DNA from 3 places in the Streptomyces sp. Tu 3180 genome. Region 3 is predicted to be linked to each of the others. Evidence: riboswitches for the same ligand, from Rfam matches in the RefSeq annotation. Region 3 holds a riboswitch; each other region holds the start of a gene.
The links. Region 3 has a riboswitch for cobalamin ahead of GL259_RS25850 (ribonucleoside-diphosphate reductase subunit alpha). Riboswitches for the same ligand answer to the same signal wherever they lie in the genome.

Region 1: it holds a riboswitch for cobalamin, as region 3 does, so the genes downstream of both, GL259_RS29130 (energy-coupling factor ABC transporter permease) here and GL259_RS25850 (ribonucleoside-diphosphate reductase subunit alpha) in region 3, are expected to answer to the same signal.
Region 2: it holds a riboswitch for cobalamin, as region 3 does, so the genes downstream of both, GL259_RS33625 ((2Fe-2S) ferredoxin domain-containing protein) here and GL259_RS25850 (ribonucleoside-diphosphate reductase subunit alpha) in region 3, are expected to answer to the same signal.

Annotation. Positions count from the first base shown of each region.
Region 1 is NZ_WOXS01000002.1:6,286,122-6,291,174, forward strand. Features, by position in the region: gene GL259_RS29110 (SGNH/GDSL hydrolase family protein) at 1-430, shown strand, start outside; gene GL259_RS29115 (ATP-binding cassette domain-containing protein) at 526-1,365, opposite strand; gene cbiQ (cobalt ECF transporter T component CbiQ) at 1,362-2,111, opposite strand; gene GL259_RS29125 (energy-coupling factor ABC transporter substrate-binding protein) at 2,118-2,531, opposite strand; gene GL259_RS29130 (energy-coupling factor ABC transporter permease) at 2,528-3,235, opposite strand; cobalamin riboswitch at 3,265-3,449, opposite strand; gene GL259_RS29135 (ABC transporter substrate-binding protein) at 3,651-5,053, shown strand, end outside.
Region 2 is NZ_WOXS01000002.1:7,376,840-7,381,892, forward strand. Features, by position in the region: gene GL259_RS33620 (ferric reductase-like transmembrane domain-containing protein) at 211-1,197, shown strand; cobalamin riboswitch at 1,293-1,417, shown strand; gene GL259_RS33625 ((2Fe-2S) ferredoxin domain-containing protein) at 1,543-1,884, shown strand; gene GL259_RS33630 (NAD(P)/FAD-dependent oxidoreductase) at 2,053-4,047, opposite strand; partial or broken gene GL259_RS33635 (NAD-binding lipoprotein) at 4,338-5,053, shown strand, end outside.
Region 3 is NZ_WOXS01000002.1:5,503,037-5,508,089, forward strand. Features, by position in the region: gene GL259_RS25845 (ribonucleotide-diphosphate reductase subunit beta) at 1-249, opposite strand, end outside; gene GL259_RS25850 (ribonucleoside-diphosphate reductase subunit alpha) at 249-2,618, opposite strand; cobalamin riboswitch at 2,742-2,900, opposite strand; partial or broken gene GL259_RS25855 (GNAT family N-acetyltransferase) at 2,936-3,443, opposite strand; gene GL259_RS25860 (sodium:solute symporter family protein) at 3,521-5,053, opposite strand, start outside.

The DNA of each region.
Region 1 (5,053 bases), 780 kb from region 3:
CTGCGTGCTGCAGAGCGAGGCCACCTGCGTCAGCCGCGTCAACACCGCCGTCTCGGCGATGCAGAACTCCCTTCCGGGGAAGCTCGACTCGCTCTACAGCGGCATCCGCTCCCGCTCCCCGCAGGCACACGTGGTGGTGCTGGGCTACCCGCGCTTCTACAAGCTCTCGGGCAGCTGCATCGCCGGACTCACCGAGACCGAGCGCGGCGCGATCAACAACGCCTCGGACGTGCTGAACGGGGTGCTCGCCAAGCGGGCGGCCGACGCCGGGTTCACCTTCTCCGGCGTGGTGGACGAGTTCACCGGACACGAGCTCTGCTCGGGCGACGCCTGGCTCCACAGCGTGACGATCCCGGTCGGCAACTCCTACCACCCGAAGGCCGTCGGCCAGTCGAGCGGGTACCTGCCCGCCTTCCGCTCCGTGGCCTAGCACCGTCCCGTGCGGGGGGCGCCCCCGCACCTCCCGCGGCGCCGGGCGCGACTCGCGCGCCCGGCGCCGCGGGAACGCGGTCCGCTCCCGGCGCGCTAACGGTCCGTCCGGACCGCTTCCGCCAGTTCCTCCGGGGTGCGGGGTCCGACGGCCGTGTCGGCCAGCAGCCCCTGCGCGCGCAGGAGCCGACCGACCGCGACGCCCCAGGGCAGCCGCAGGCCCGCCGCCCGGAGCAGGTCGGTGCGGGCCAGCGTCCCGGCGGCCGGCCCGGTGTGCACCCCGGACGGCGTGAGCAGCGCCGCGTCGTCGGCCCAGCGCAGGGCGAGGTCCACGTCGTGGGTGGCCATGACGACCGTGGTGCCGTTCTCGCGCAGTCCGTCGAGGGTGGCGAGCAGCCTCTCCTGGCCGTCGGGGTCGAGCCCCGCCGTCGGCTCGTCCAGGATCAGCACGCGGGGCCGCATGGCGACCGCGCCCGCGATCGCCGTGCGCTTGCGCTGCCCGTAGGACAGCAGGTGCGTGGGCCGGTCGGCGAGGGCGGTGATGTCCAGCGCGGCCAGCGCCTGGGCCACCCGGGCGCGCACCTCGGCGTCGGGCAGGCCGAGGTTGAGCGGTCCGAACGACACGTCCTGGCCGACGGACGCGGCGAACAACTGGTCGTCGGGGTCCTGCACCACCAGCTGCACGGTCGTCCGCAGCCGGGTCAGCCCCTTGCGGTCGTAGCGGACGGGCACGCCGTCGACCGCCAACGCGCCGCTGTGCGGGCGCAGTCCACCGCTGAGCAGCCGCATCAGCGTCGTCTTGCCGCTGCCGTTGCGGCCCAGCAGCGCGAGCGCGCGCCCCTCGCGCACCTCGAAGTCGAGGCCGGTGAGCACGGGCGGCCCGTCCTCGTACGCGAAGGACGCGTCCCGCAGGGAGAGCAGCGCGGACCCGGTCATGACAGAGGCCTTTCCAGAGCGAGGGCGAGGACGGCCAGGCCCACGAGCAGCGCCACGCTCCCGGCCGTGAAGCGGACGGAGACCCGGGCCTCGGGCACCAGGACGCGCAGGGTGCCGTCGTAGCCGCGCCCGGCGAGCCCGGTCTGCAACCGGGCCGCCCGGTCGAAGGCCCGGACGAACGCGGTGGCGCCGAGCCCGCCGAGCGAACGCCAGGTGGCGGAGCGGGTGGTGTGCCCGAGCCGGGCCGCCTGCGCCTGGCGCACCCGGCGCACCGAGTCCAGCAGCAGGAAGCTCATCCGGTACGTCACCAGGGCCACGTCGACGACCGGTGCGGGCACCCCGGCGCCGGCCAGGCGCGGCAGCAGGTCGGACATCGGGGTGGTGAAGGCGAACAGCAGCACCCCGAGGGAGGCCGCCGACGTGCGCAGCAGCAACTCCCCGGCGCGCAGCGGCCCGTCCCCGGCCAGCGACACCCACCCGTCCGGTCCGCCCACCCGGACGAGCAGCGGCAGCGCGCCGGTGACGCAGAAGCCCAGCGGCACCCGGTAGGCGCGCCACAGCCGCCGGCCGGGCACGCCCGCCGGGCCCAGCAGCACCGCGAGCGCGGTCAGCAGCACCAGGGCCGCGCCCGGCCAGGGCGGCAGCGAGATCGCGAGCACGGTGAGGCCCAGTCCGAGCACGGCCTTGTCCACGGGGTGGCGGTGGCGCCAGCGGCTGCCGTGCGCCGCCGCGTCGATCGGCAGCAAGAGGACTCAGCCCCGCCGTTCGGAGGAGGTCCCGTCACCGGCGTCCGCGCCGGCGTCCGGCCGCGCGGGATCCGCCGCCTCGCCGCCGGGGTCCGCCCCGGCCCCCGGCCGGGCCGCCGCACGCGCCTCGCCCTGCCGCCGCCCCCGCCGCAGCCCGAAGTAGTACGCGAGGCCGCCCGCGCCGATCGCCGCCTGGAGGGCGAACAGCGCCGACTCGATCTCGCCGGACGGCGGTTCGTACAGCGGCGAGAACCACGGCTCGTAGTCCGGGTCGATCTCGGTGATCGCGGTCTCCGCCTCGGCGTCGGCGCCCGTGAACGGCTCCTCCTTGTGGTCGCCGAGGCCGAGCGCCGGCGGCAGCACCGCGAGTGCGGCGACGAGGAGCAGCAGCAGGGTGTTGATCTTCGCGTTCCGGCTCATCGGGTCACCGCCCCGGCCTCGTCCCGCGTCTTGCGGCCGGCCGTCGTCACCAGCACCCCGAGCCGGGTCAGCTCACCCTTGCTGGACTGCACCAGCATGCGCATCACCAGCACGGTCAGCAGCCCCTCGCTCACCGCGAGCGGGATCTGCGTGACGGCGAAGACGGAGCCGAACTTGCCGAGCGCGCCGAGGAACCCGCTGTCCGGGTCGGGGAACGCGAGCGCGAGCTGGACGCTCGTCACGCAGTACGTCGACAGGTCGGCGACGAAGGCGCCGCAGAACACCGCCGCCATCAGCGGGACGCCGCAGCGGCGCAGCAGCTTGTAGACGCCGTACCCGGCCCAGGGGCCGACGACCGCCATCGAGAAGACGTTGGCGCCGAGCGTGGTCAGCCCGCCGTGCGCGAGCAGCAGCGCCTGGAACAGCAGGGTGATGGTGCCCAGCACCGCCACGACCGGCGGCCGGAACAGGATCGCGCCCAGGCCCGTGCCGGTGGGGTGGGAACAACTCCCCGTCACCGAGGGGAGCTTGAGCGCGGACAGGACGAACATGAACGCTCCCGAGGCGCCGAGCAGCAGCGTGCTCTCGGGATGTTCCTTGACCTCGCGGACGAGCGACCGGGCTCCGTGGACGACGAACGGCGCCGATGCGACGCTCCAGGCGACCGCGTGCGCCGGTGGCAGAAAACCCTCGGCTATGTGCATGGCTCAGCAGACCCTCTCCAGCACCTCGTGGATGGTTGACGCGCCTTGGCCGGTCTCCTGGCTGACGGGTACCACCGCCCGTGCTCCGCCTTCCCGGGTCCCGAGGGGACCCAGTGGCCGTCCGCGAGGACTGGAGCCGGACTTCCCGATCACAGTGGCGAGGGCCGCACCGGTATCGCACCGATTTCCCGTCACCAAGGCGTGGCGACAGTAGTGCCCGTTCCGGCCCGGTGACAAGCGGACGCGGGGGCGCGCGGGCAGCGCCCGGCGGCGAGCGCCCCGGCGCACACCTGCGGACTTGACACCGGCCGCGGACCCGTCGAAGCGGGGGGACTGGAAGAGGGCGGCGCCGGGCAGTGTCTTGCTGCAATTAATATGCAACAGCGATTTCAAGGCATCAGGGATGTGAGGTTCGATGACGACCCGACGAATACGGAGTGCCGCCACCGCCGCCGTCGCGGCCGCGGTGACCGGCGCGGCCGCCGCCTGCTCGGCGCCGGGCGGAGGCACGGACGGCGGCGCGTCCGCCGATTCCGTGGTGATCGGCGTCGCCTCCGAGCCGGACACCCTGAGCCCGCTGCTCGGCTACGGCAAGGACGGCAACTCCAAGATCTTCGACGGACTGCTCGTCCGGGACGCCGGCCAGAAGCTGAAGCCCGCGCTGGCGAAGGCGCTGCCCGAGGTCGGCGACGGCGGCCGTACCTACACCTACACCCTGCGCGACGGCGTGCGCTTCAGCGACGGCGAGCCGCTCACCGCCGACGACGTGGTCTTCACGTACCGCACGGTGCTGGACGACAGGACCAACAACACCGCCAAGAGCGAACTGGACGCCATCGAGGAGGTGCGGGCGGACGGCGACGACAAGGTCGTCTTCACCCTCAAGTACCCCTACGCGGCCTTCGCCGCCCGCACGGTCCTGCCCATCGTCCCCGAGCACGTCGCCGGCGAGCAGGACCCCAACACCGGCTCCTTCAACACGAAGCCGGTCGGCACCGGACCGTACGTCCTCACCGACTGGCGCAAGGGCGAGAAGCTCACCTTCAAGGCCAATCCGGACTACTGGGGCGGCGCGCCGAAGGTGAAAAAGCTCACCATGGCGATCGTCGCCGACGACGACGTCCGCGCCACCCGGCTGCGCTCCGGCGACCTCGACGGCGCGGTCCTCCCGCCCAACCTCGCCGCCACCTTCGAGAACGAGGACGGCAGGAAGACGTACCGGGCGACCTCCTACGACTTCCGCGCCGTCACCCTCCCCACCGGCAACCCGGTCACCGGCGACACCGCGATCCGCCGCGCCCTGGACCTCGCCGTGGACCGCGAGGCCATGGTCGACAAGATCCTCGACGGAGCCGGCCGCCCCGCCTACGGCCCGCTGCCCCTGGACGACCCCTGGTTCGCGCGGGGCACCGAACGCGACCGGGACCTCGGCGAGGCGGAGCGCGTCCTCGACGACGCCGGCTGGAAGCCGGGCCAGGACGGCATCCGCGCCAAGGACGGCCGCCGCGCCTCGTTCACGCTCTTCCACCCCTCCGGCGACAAGGTCCGCCAGGACCACGCCCTCGCCTACGCCTCCGACGCCAAGAAGGCCGGCATCGAGGTGAAGGTCGAGAGCGCCACCTGGGAGGTCATCGAGCCCCGGATGAAGCACGACGCCGTCCTCGCGGGCTTCGGCAGCACCGGCGACCCCGACTTCGGCCTCTACACCCTGCTGCACTCCTCCCTCGCCGGGGACGGCTTCAACAACATGGCCCGGTACGACGACCCGGCCGTGGACGAGGCCCTCGACACCGGCCGCCGCAGCCAGGACCCCGAGGA
Region 2 (5,053 bases), 1.9 Mb from region 3:
GCGTAGGGCGGCTCGCGCTCCGGCGGCAGGGGGTGCGGCGCCGGTTGTCCGGATGCGATCGGTGCCCCGGCGGGCGTCAGGGCCCTGCGTCGGCCGGGGACCACTCTGGCCGGATGTGGCCTCGGTGCTCCCGGCCGCCTCGGTCACACTGGTGCCTCCCGTCCCACGTGCACACCGCCCGTCGGTGTTCCGCGCCCCGGAAGGCCCAGGATGCTGCCAGAGACGACGCCGGAGGACGACGGCACGGCCGCACCGCCCGCCCGTGACAGGCGTCCGGCCGATCGCGTCGCCCTGCGCGCCGACCTGAGGGCCGCGCTGCCCGACGCGAGCGCGGCGGTGGTGGTCACGGCGCTCGTGTTCGTGTTGCTGTGGGCGCGCATGGAGTCGGGCGAGTCGGACACGGTCGCGGTCATGCCGTTCATGGACGACCCCGGCACGTACTGGATGTACCTGCTCAGCCAGGCGTTCGGCTGGTCGGGCCTGTTGTGGGCCTGGGGCACGGTCATGCTCGGTCTGCTGCTGTCCGGGCCGCGCCCCGCCCGGCTGCCGGTCCCCCGGCAGACCCTGGAGCGCTGGCACCGCACCACGAGCCTGACCACGATGGCCCTGATGTTCGCGCACGCGCTGATGTTCGCGGCGGAACTCGTGCGGTACGAGGCCCGGTTGACGTGGCTCGAACGGCTGTGGGCGGGCTTCGCGGACACGTTCGTGCCCGGCTGGTACGACTCCGGCACCGGCCAGGTAGCCATCCCCCTCGGCCAGGGCGCCCTCTACCTGGCCGTTCCCCTCGGCCTGCTGTTCTACGTCCGGCACCGCATCGGCGCCGGCACCTGGCGCCGCCTGCACCGCTTCGTCATCGTCGTGTACGTGCTGAGCGTGTGGCACACCCTGCTGTACGGCACCAACGTCTGGTACGGCGAGTGGCCGCGCACCGTCCTGTGGCTGCTCCAACTCCCGGTCGCGGCACTGCTGCTGGCTCGGCTGCTGCGGCCCGCCCGGCGGGCCGAGCGACTGGGCGGGCCGGGACGGCGCGGGGGCGTGTCGCTGCCGGGCTGGGGGGTGCGGGCCGCCGGCCGGGTGGCCGCCGGGGCCGTCGTGGTGGGGCTGGTCGTCGTGGTGGTGTCCGGTCATGACGGCGGCCGGGAACGCCCGGCCGAGCCGCCCTCGACGAGCCCGCACGCTCCCGAGCCGGAGTGACCCACGGCCGCCGGGAGGGGCGGGTCCGGCGCAGGCGCCCGAGGGCGGGCGGCCGGCTGATGCGATGATGACCGGCGACAGGGCGACGACGGTCCGAGGAAGCCGGTGCGAATCCGGCGCGGTCCCGCCACTGTGATCGGCGAGCGGATCCCGAACGGGCCACTGCCCCGCGCAGGGCGGGAAGGCCGGGACGAGCCACGACCCGAGAGCCAGGAGACTCACGTCGTCGCCTCCTCGAAGGACACCGGGGCGGAGCTCCCCGGAGGAGAGGGGTGGTTCGGCGTGCCCGGGACGACGGAGGGTCAGGCGTTCGGCGCCGAGGAGGCTGCGCAACCGGTCGGCGCCGTGCCGTGCCGGGTCGTCGTGTGCCGCGACTGCTGCTGCGGCACCGCGAAGGTGACCGGCGTCGACCACGCCGCGCAGACCGAGCGTCTGCGTGCCGAGGCGCCCGTGCGCGTCTCCGACTGCCTGGACGTGTGCGACCAGGCCAACGTGGTCGTCGTGCAGCCCTCCTCCGCCGGGCGGGCGGCCGGAGCCCGGCCGGTGTGGCTCGGCCTGGTCAACGACCCGGCGGCGACGGAGGACGTCGCCGCCTGGGTACGGGCGGGCGGTCCCGGCGTCGCTCCCCGGCCGGAGATCCTCGACCTGTACGCCTTCACCCCGCCGCGCCGCCGCACGGCCCCCTGAACGGCCGAGGACCGCTGCCGCGCCGGAGCGGCAGCGCAACGGGGCCGCGGGCGGGACGGCGCGGGCCGCCCGCGAGGGCACCCCCCCGGCAGCCGCCCGGTCAGCTGCTGCCGGGGGTTCCCTGCGGGGACGACCCGCTCTCGGCCGCGGCCGGGCGGGCCGCCCGGCTCACGCGGTGTGGATCTCCAGGGCGGTACGCACGGCGGACTCCACGGCCCCCTCGATCCACGCGGGCTTCACGGACGTGTGGTCCCCGGCGAAGTGCAACGGCCCTTCGCGCACGGGGACGGCGGGCAGCAGCTCCGTGTGCTGCCCGGGCAGCAGCACGGACGCCTCCCCGTAGGCGTAGGGGTCGCGCAGCCAGCTCTGCGTGCGGCCCGCGCCGGTGTAGAAGACCTCGATGCGCCGGCCGTAGACCTGCTGGAGGCCGCACAGCGCGCGCGGATACCGTGCGTCGTCGTCCAGGGAGTCCCAGCGCAGGGCGTCGTCCGCCCAGCTGTAGGAGGCCAGGACCACACCCCCCGCGCTGCCCGGAACCGGATGGGAGGGGTGGAACATGAACCGGTTGGCGTTGTCCGACACCGAGCCGCCGCCCACGACGCCGACCGCCTCCGGCTGGTCGCGCGTGATCGAGCGGTTGGCGGCGTAGTGGGTGCGCTGGCCCGCTGTGATGTGCCCGGCGGGCACGGAGGGGTGGGCGCCGAGCAGACTGCCGTCCGCGGCGGCGCGGCCGGTGCGGTAGGCGTCGTACAGATCCGGGTCGACGGCGCGCAGCTCCCTCTTCCAGTCCGCCTCGTCGAACTCCCACCAACGACGGCTGAACTCCAGCAGCACCTTGGTCGCGCTGTCGTAGTGCAGTTCGCAGACCGCCCGGCGCTTGCCGTACGACAGGGGCGGGTCGACCTGCACGTGGCGCAGCCCGGAGAACGGCACCGTGACCACGGCGACGTCCGCGGTGAACTGTTCGCGTACGACGGGACCGCCGCGGCCCTCCGACACGGTGTCCACCCACACGTGCGGACCCTTGCCCCGGACGTGCCCGGTGTCCGGGGAGGGACGGTCCGGGTGGTGGTACTCGATGCGTGTGACACGGCGGTCGAACCGCACGTCCTCCCGCACGCGTTCCAGCAGGGCGTCCGGCAGTACGGCCGTGCCGCCCTCCAGCTCGTAGAAGGGCGTGTCGGGGCTGATCAGGGAGGAGCCGATGAAACTGTGGATGAAGGACAGGGGAAGGCGTGAGGTGAGGTTCTCCAGGGTGCCGATCAGGTCGACGGTCCGTTCGTCGAGGCCGGCGTGCTCGGTCAGGAAGCGGAACATCGACCAGTCACCGAACCGCTGCACCACGCGGGCCCAGCCCCGCAACTGCTCCGGGAGCGGCTTCCCGACCCGCTTGCCGTCGCGGCCGACGTGACTGAACTCGTCGCGCACCGGATCCAGCGCGGAGCGCAGGACGGCGGCGGCGGGGGTGTCCCAGTGGGCCCGGGGGACACCGAACGACCGGTTCACGCGCCGGGGCGCGCGGGCGTAGTCGGCGCGCCGCACGCGGACACCGTTGACGTGGATCCAGGTGCGGTGGGCGGGACGTCCCCCGCCGTCGACGTCGACGTAGTGGAAACGCCGCTTCTTCAGGCCGAACTGGTCGATCAGCTCCATCACCAGGGGGTGGCTGCCCGGGATGCGCATCGCGCCCGCCTCGGCGTACTGGCGGGGATCGGCGAAGGGCTGCTCGGCGCGTTCGTGGCCGCCGCTGCGGAAGGTCTTGACGCGCCCGCCCGCCCGGTTGCCGTTGGCCTCCAGCACCGTCACCCGGTGACCTGCCCCCTTCAGCAGCCAGGCGGCCACGAGACCGGCCGGGCCGGCACCGATGACCAGGACGTCCTTGGGCCGTGCCCGTCGCTGGGCCGGCAGTCCCTTCCGGAGGACGTTCTGGTAACGCGGGACGAGGGGGCGGTCGTCGGAGTCCAGGACGAGGAGTGCGCGGGCGACGGCCAGGCACCGGTCGAAGTCGGCGCCGCGCCTGCCGGCCGGGGCGGCCGGTGCGGGCAGCGCCGCGGCGACGCCGCCGGTCAGGGCCGTGGCCACCGTGGCCGTGCCGGCCACCGCCGCGAAACTCCTCCGGGAGAAGCCGCCGTCCGGACGCACCACTGCGTGATCTTCAGTCATGGCGGCCTTTGTACCGACGGCCGTGACCGGGCACCCGTCCTTCGCTCCGGCGTTGACCCGAAGGAGCTAAGCGGCGGCGAACCCTGACGTCACGGCGGATCCGCCGAGGTGAACGGCCTGGCAGACCCGAAGGGATGAACGCCGCGCGAGCTCCGTCCGACGCGGTGACCGATCCCCCACACTGCGACGTGCGGATCCACATCCGTGCTCTCCGGCGGGCCCGCGCGGCGCATCGCGTACGCGGCGCCGACGCGGCCCTGCGGGAGTTCGGGGCGAGGGAGGGGGGAAGGATGGCGCAGCGGCGCACTCCGTTCGGTGACAGGGCCCGCTACTGGTTCGACAGCACGCTGGCCCGCGGTGCCGCCGCCCTCGTCGGCTGGATGGCGCTGCTGTGCCTGGCCGTCGTCGTCCCGGCCAGTGCGGTGCTGGTGTGGACCGACCCCGGCGTGCCGGCGTCCCTGACGGACCGGCTGGCGCAGGTGTGGCACCTCACCGGGGAGACGCTGCGGCTGGGCGGTGCGACGGGCACGCCGCTGCGGGTGGCGATGTCGGTGCTGCTCGCACTGGTCACCCTGCTGTACGTCTCGACGCTCGTCGGCCTGATCACGACGGCGCTCACGGAGCGGCTCACCGCGCTGCGGCGGGGCCGTTCCACCGTGCTCGAACACGGGCACGCCGTGGTCCTGGGATTGTCCGAGCAGGTCTTCACGGTGGTCAGCGAGCTGGTGGCCGCCAACGCCAACCAGCGGCGCGCCGCGGTGGCGGTGCTGGCCGACCGGGACAAGACCCTCATGGAGGAGGCTCTGAGCACGAAGGTGGGCCCTGCCGGCCGTACGCGGCTGATCTGCCGCAGCGGCCCCACCACCGACCCGGCCGTGCTCTCCCTGACCAGCCCGGCCACGGCCGGTGTCGTGCTGGTCCTGCCCCACGACGAGCCCGACGCCGATGCCGAGGTGGTCAGGACACTGCTGGCGCTCAGGGCGGCCCTGGCCGGGGAGGGAGACCG
Region 3 (5,053 bases):
CACCAGGTTGTTCGCCACGATCGAGTCACCGGTGGCGAAGAACGCCACCAGCCGGCCGATGAGGTGCTGCTCGGCGGGGCTCAGCTTCGCGAGGTCGGCCACGTCGGAGTGGAGGTCGACCTCCTCCACGGTCCAGGTGTTCTTGATGGCGTCCCGGTAGCGCTCGTAGAAGTCGGGGTAGCGCATCGGGCGCAGCGTGAGCTCGAAGCCCGGGTCGAGCAGGTTCTGGGGACGGGTGGTGCTGGTCATCACTGACAGGCCTCACAGGACTCGGGGTTCTCGAGGGAGCAGGCGACGGCCTCTTCGGGGGCCGGCTGCGGGACGGGGACGGCGGTCTGCGCCCGTGCGGCGCGCGCGATCCGGGTCGCCGGACGCGAACGCAGGTAGTACGTCGTCTTCAGGCCCTGCTTCCAGGCGTACGCGTACATCGAGGAGAGCTTGCCGATGGTCGGCGTCTCCAGGAACAGGTTGAGCGACTGCGCCTGGTCGAGGAACGGGGTGCGGGCGGCGGCCATGTCGATCAGCGCGCGCTGCGGGATCTCCCACGCCGTGCGGTACAGCCGGCGCACCTCCTCGGGGATCCACGCGAAGTCCTGCACCGAGCCGCCCGCCTCACGCAGCGCCTCGCGGGTGCGCGCGTCCCACACGCCGAGGCGCTTGAGGTCGTCGACGAGGTAGGAGTTGACCTGGAGGAACTCCCCGGACAGCGTCTCGCGCTTGAACAGGTTGGACACCTGCGGCTCGATGCACTCGTACACGCCCGCGATCGAGGCGATGGTGGCGGTGGGCGCGATGGCGAGGAGCAGCGAGTTGCGCATCCCGACGGCCGCGATCCGCTCGCGCAGCGCCGCCCAGCGCTCCGGCCAGGTCAGGTCCGCGGCGTAGTGGTCCGGGTGCAGAACGCCCCGGGCGGTGCGGGTCTTCTCCCAGGCGGGCAGGGGACCGTTGCGCTCGGCGAGGTCCGCGGAGGTCTCGTACGCGGCCAGCATGATCCGCTCGGCGATCCGGGTGGACAGCCGCCGGGCCTCGGGCGAGTCGAAGGGCAGGCGCAGCTTGAAGAAGACGTCCTGCAGCCCCATGACGCCCAGACCCACGGGGCGCCAGCGGCCGTTGGAGCGGCCCGCCTGCTCGGTCGGGTAGAAGTTGATGTCCACGACCCGGTCGAGGAACGTGACGGCCGTGCGCACGGTCGCGTCCAGCCGCGCCCAGTCGAGGTCGCCGGCGGCCGTGTCGACGAACGCGCCGAGGTTGACCGACCCCAGGTTGCAGACCGCCGTCTCCCCGTCGTCGGTGACCTCCAGGATCTCCGTGCAGAGGTTGGAGGAGTGGACGACGTGGCCCGGCTCGGCGGTCTGGTTGGCGGTGCGGTTGGCGGCGTCCTTGAAGGTCATCCAGCCGTTGCCGGTCTGCGCGAGGGTGCGCATCATCCGGCCGTACAGCTCGCGCGCGGGGAGGGTCTTCCTGGCCAGCCCCTTCTCCTCGGCGGCCCGGTAGGCGGCGTCGAACTCCTCGCCCCACAGGTCGACCAGCTCCGGCACGTCCACCGGGGAGAACAGCGACCACCGGCCGTCGGCGTCCACCCGGCGCATGAACTCGTCCGGCACCCAGTGCGCGAGGTTCAGGTTGTGCGTGCGGCGGGCGTCCTCACCGGTGTTGTCGCGCAGCTCCAGGAACTCCTCGATGTCGGAGTGCCAGGTCTCCAGGTAGACCGCCGCCGCGCCCTTGCGCCGTCCGCCCTGGTTCACGGCGGCGACCGAGGCGTCCAGCGTCTTCAGGAACGGGACGATGCCGTTGGAGTGCCCGTTGGTGCCGCGGATCAGCGAACCGCGGGCCCGGACGCGGGAGTAGGACAGGCCGATGCCGCCGGCGTGCTTCGAGAGGCGGGCCACCTGGTGGTAGCGGTCGTAGATCGAGTCCAGCTCGTCCTTGGGGGAGTCCAGCAGGTAGCAGGACGACATCTGCGGGTGCCGCGTGCCGGAGTTGAACAGCGTGGGGGAGGAGGGCAGGTAGTCCAGGCGGCTCATCAGCCCGTAGAGCGCGGCGACCTCGTCCACCGACCGCACGCTGTCGTCCTCGGCGAGACCGGCGGCGACCCGCAGCAGGAAGTGCTGGGGCGTCTCGACGACCTTGCGGGTGATCGGGTGCCGCAGCAGGTAGCGGCTGTGGAGGGTGCGCAGGCCGAAGTAGCCGAAGCGGTCGTCGGCCCGGGTGTCGATCAGCGCGTCGAGCCGGTCCGCGTGCAGCCGGACGAACGCGGCGGTGCGGTCGGCGATCAGGCCCTCGCGGTGCCCGGTCGCGACGGACCCGGTGAACGACGTGACGCCCTGCGAGGCGGCCTCGGCGCGGATGCCGACGGTCAGCAGCCGGGCGGCCAGCCGGGAGTAGGCGGGGTCCTCGGAGATGAGCCCGGCCGCGGCCTCGGTGGCCAGTTCCCGCAGCTCCGTCTCGTCGGCGCGGGCGGACCGGCCGCGCAGCGCGGCGGCGGCGACCCGGCCGGGGTCCGCGTCGGGCAGGTCGGCGGTCAGCTCGGTCAGGGTCCGCAGCAGCGCGGCACCGGGGCCGTCGCTCTGCTCTGTCACGTCGACCGCTGAAGCCGGATCGGCTGGCGCGATGGTCACGTGGGGCTCTCCCTCGCTCGGCACGGGGGCCTCGCCGAGGGCGGGGGGCAGCACACGAACGCACGCGGCGTCGCGTCCACCGGCCCATTCCACGAGGCCCGGACGTCAGGGCACCCGGACCGGACGGCCGGGCGCACTGTCGGCAGGTCCTCGGACTGAAGCCCGTGCGCGCCCGCGCCATGACGCGAACACGCACAAGTACACCGTTGCGGGACAGTTCCGGATTCGCACCGGATTCCCCTGCGGCGACAGCGAGCACGAGCATACATCTTGTGCCGGGTGCTGTCGGCAGGCCCATATGTTGTGTCTCGATGGTGTCAGAGTGTCAACTCATAGGTGAAGAGCGTGATGTCGTCCAGGTGCGGGAGGGACTTCCGGTCGCGCCCGGGCGTGCGGACGGAACCCAGCCGCTCGTGGACGCGGGGGGCGGAGTGCACGGTGCGCCGGGCCGGCAGCACGACCCGGACGCAGCCCTCGACGGCCCGTGCCCGGCCGACGCAGGCGCGGACGAGGGCCTCCCCGACACCGCGGCCCCGGGCCGCATGGGCGACCGCGAGCATCCGGATCCCGGCCTCGCCGGGCCCGGCCATGCAGGCCATCGGTCCGCTGCCCGGTACGAACGTCACCCCGCCCGGCACGCCGCCGTGCTCCACGGCGGCCGGCACCTCGGTGACCGCCGCCCGCGTCGCCGCGTGCCCCCGGCTCACCGGGACACGCGTCGCGCCCCCCGAGGCCGAGCAGCCCGTCCCGGAGGTGGGCCTGCGCGGTGGTCTCACCGAGTTCCCCGTGCTCGCCGGGCTCCGCCGGCCGGACGGCGACGCCCATGGGGGGAGAGTGTGCTTGACGGATACGACGACGGGCCGCCGGATTTCTCCGGCGGCCCGTGGTTCACGGCTGCGGCGTCAGTGCGCGCTGCCCGCCGTGGCCGGCGGGAGCTCCACCTGGACGCCCGGGTCGCCCGCGTCCGCCGTGTAGTCCTCCGGCTTGGTCTGGTCGACGCCCTCGGGGGCCTTGGCGGCCCTCAGGACGAAGGTCAGGACGACCGTGACCAGGACGTTGATGACGAAGGCGGTGAGGCCGATGTAGCCGATCTCGCCGATGCCGGGGATCTCCTTCGAGGAGCCGCCGAAGTGCTTCTGCGTCGGGGAGGCGACGCCGTACGCGGCGACCGTGCCGTAGAGCATGCCGACCGCCCAGCCCGCGAGCAGCGCCCAGCGGTGGAACCAGCGGGTGAACAGGCCGCCGACCAGGGCCGGGAAGGTCTGCAGGATCCAGATGCCGCCCAGCAGCTGGAAGTTGATGGCGACGGTCTTGTCCATGGTCAGGACGAAGGCGAGCGCGCCCACCTTCACCAGCAGGGAGACGATCTTGGAGACCTTGGTCTCCTGGGCCGGTGTGGCGTCCGGCCTGATGAAGTCCTTGTAGATGTTGCGGGTGAACAGGTTCGCCGCCGCGATGGACATGATGGCCGCGGGGACGAGGGCGCCGATGCCGATCGCCGCGAAGGCGACGCCCGCGAACCAGTCGGGGAACATGTCCTCGAACAGCTGCGGGATCGCCAGCTGGCCGTTCTGCACCTTCACGCCCGCCGCGATCGCCATGAAGCCCAGCAGCGCCAGCAGACCCAGCATCAGGGAGTACAGCGGCAGGATCGTGGTGTTGCGGCGGATCACCTCGCGGCTGCGCGAGGACAGCGTCGCCGTGATGGAGTGCGGGTACATGAACAGCGCGAGCGCCGAGCCCAGCGCCAGCGTCGCGTACGTCCACTGGCCCGCGTCGCCCGGCACCAGCGCACCGCGCGGCGCGCCCGTGGCCGGGTTGGTCTGGCCGAACGCCTCGTTCGCCGAGGCGAAGATCTCGTCGAAGCCGCCCAGCTTGATCGGGATGTAGATGATCGCCACCGCGATGACGAGGTAGATCAGCGTGTCCTTCACGAACGCGATGAGCGCGGGCGCCCGCAGACCCGAGGAGTAGGTGTACGCCGCCAGCACGCCGAAGGCGATCAGCAGCGGCAGGTCCTTGACGAACCAGTTGGTGTCCTCGCCGCCGCCGACGCCCATCACGTCCAGCACGGCCTGGATGCCGACCAGCTGGAGCGCGATGTACGGCATCGTCGCCAGGATGCCGGTGACCGCGACGGCCAGCGACAGCCCCTTCGAACCGAACCGGCCGCGCACGAAGTCGGACGTGGTCACGTAGCCGTGCTTGTGCGACACCGACCACAGGCGGGGCAGGAAGGTGAAGATCAGCGGATACACGAGGATCGTGTACGGCACCGCGAAGAAGCCGGCCGCGCCCGCCGCGTAGATCGCCGCCGGGACGGCCACGAAGGTGTACGCGGTGTACAGGTCGCCGCCGAGCAGGAACCAGGTCACCCAGGTGCCGAAGGACCGGCCGCCCAGGCCCCACTCGTCGAGGCTGTGCTCGTTCGCCGC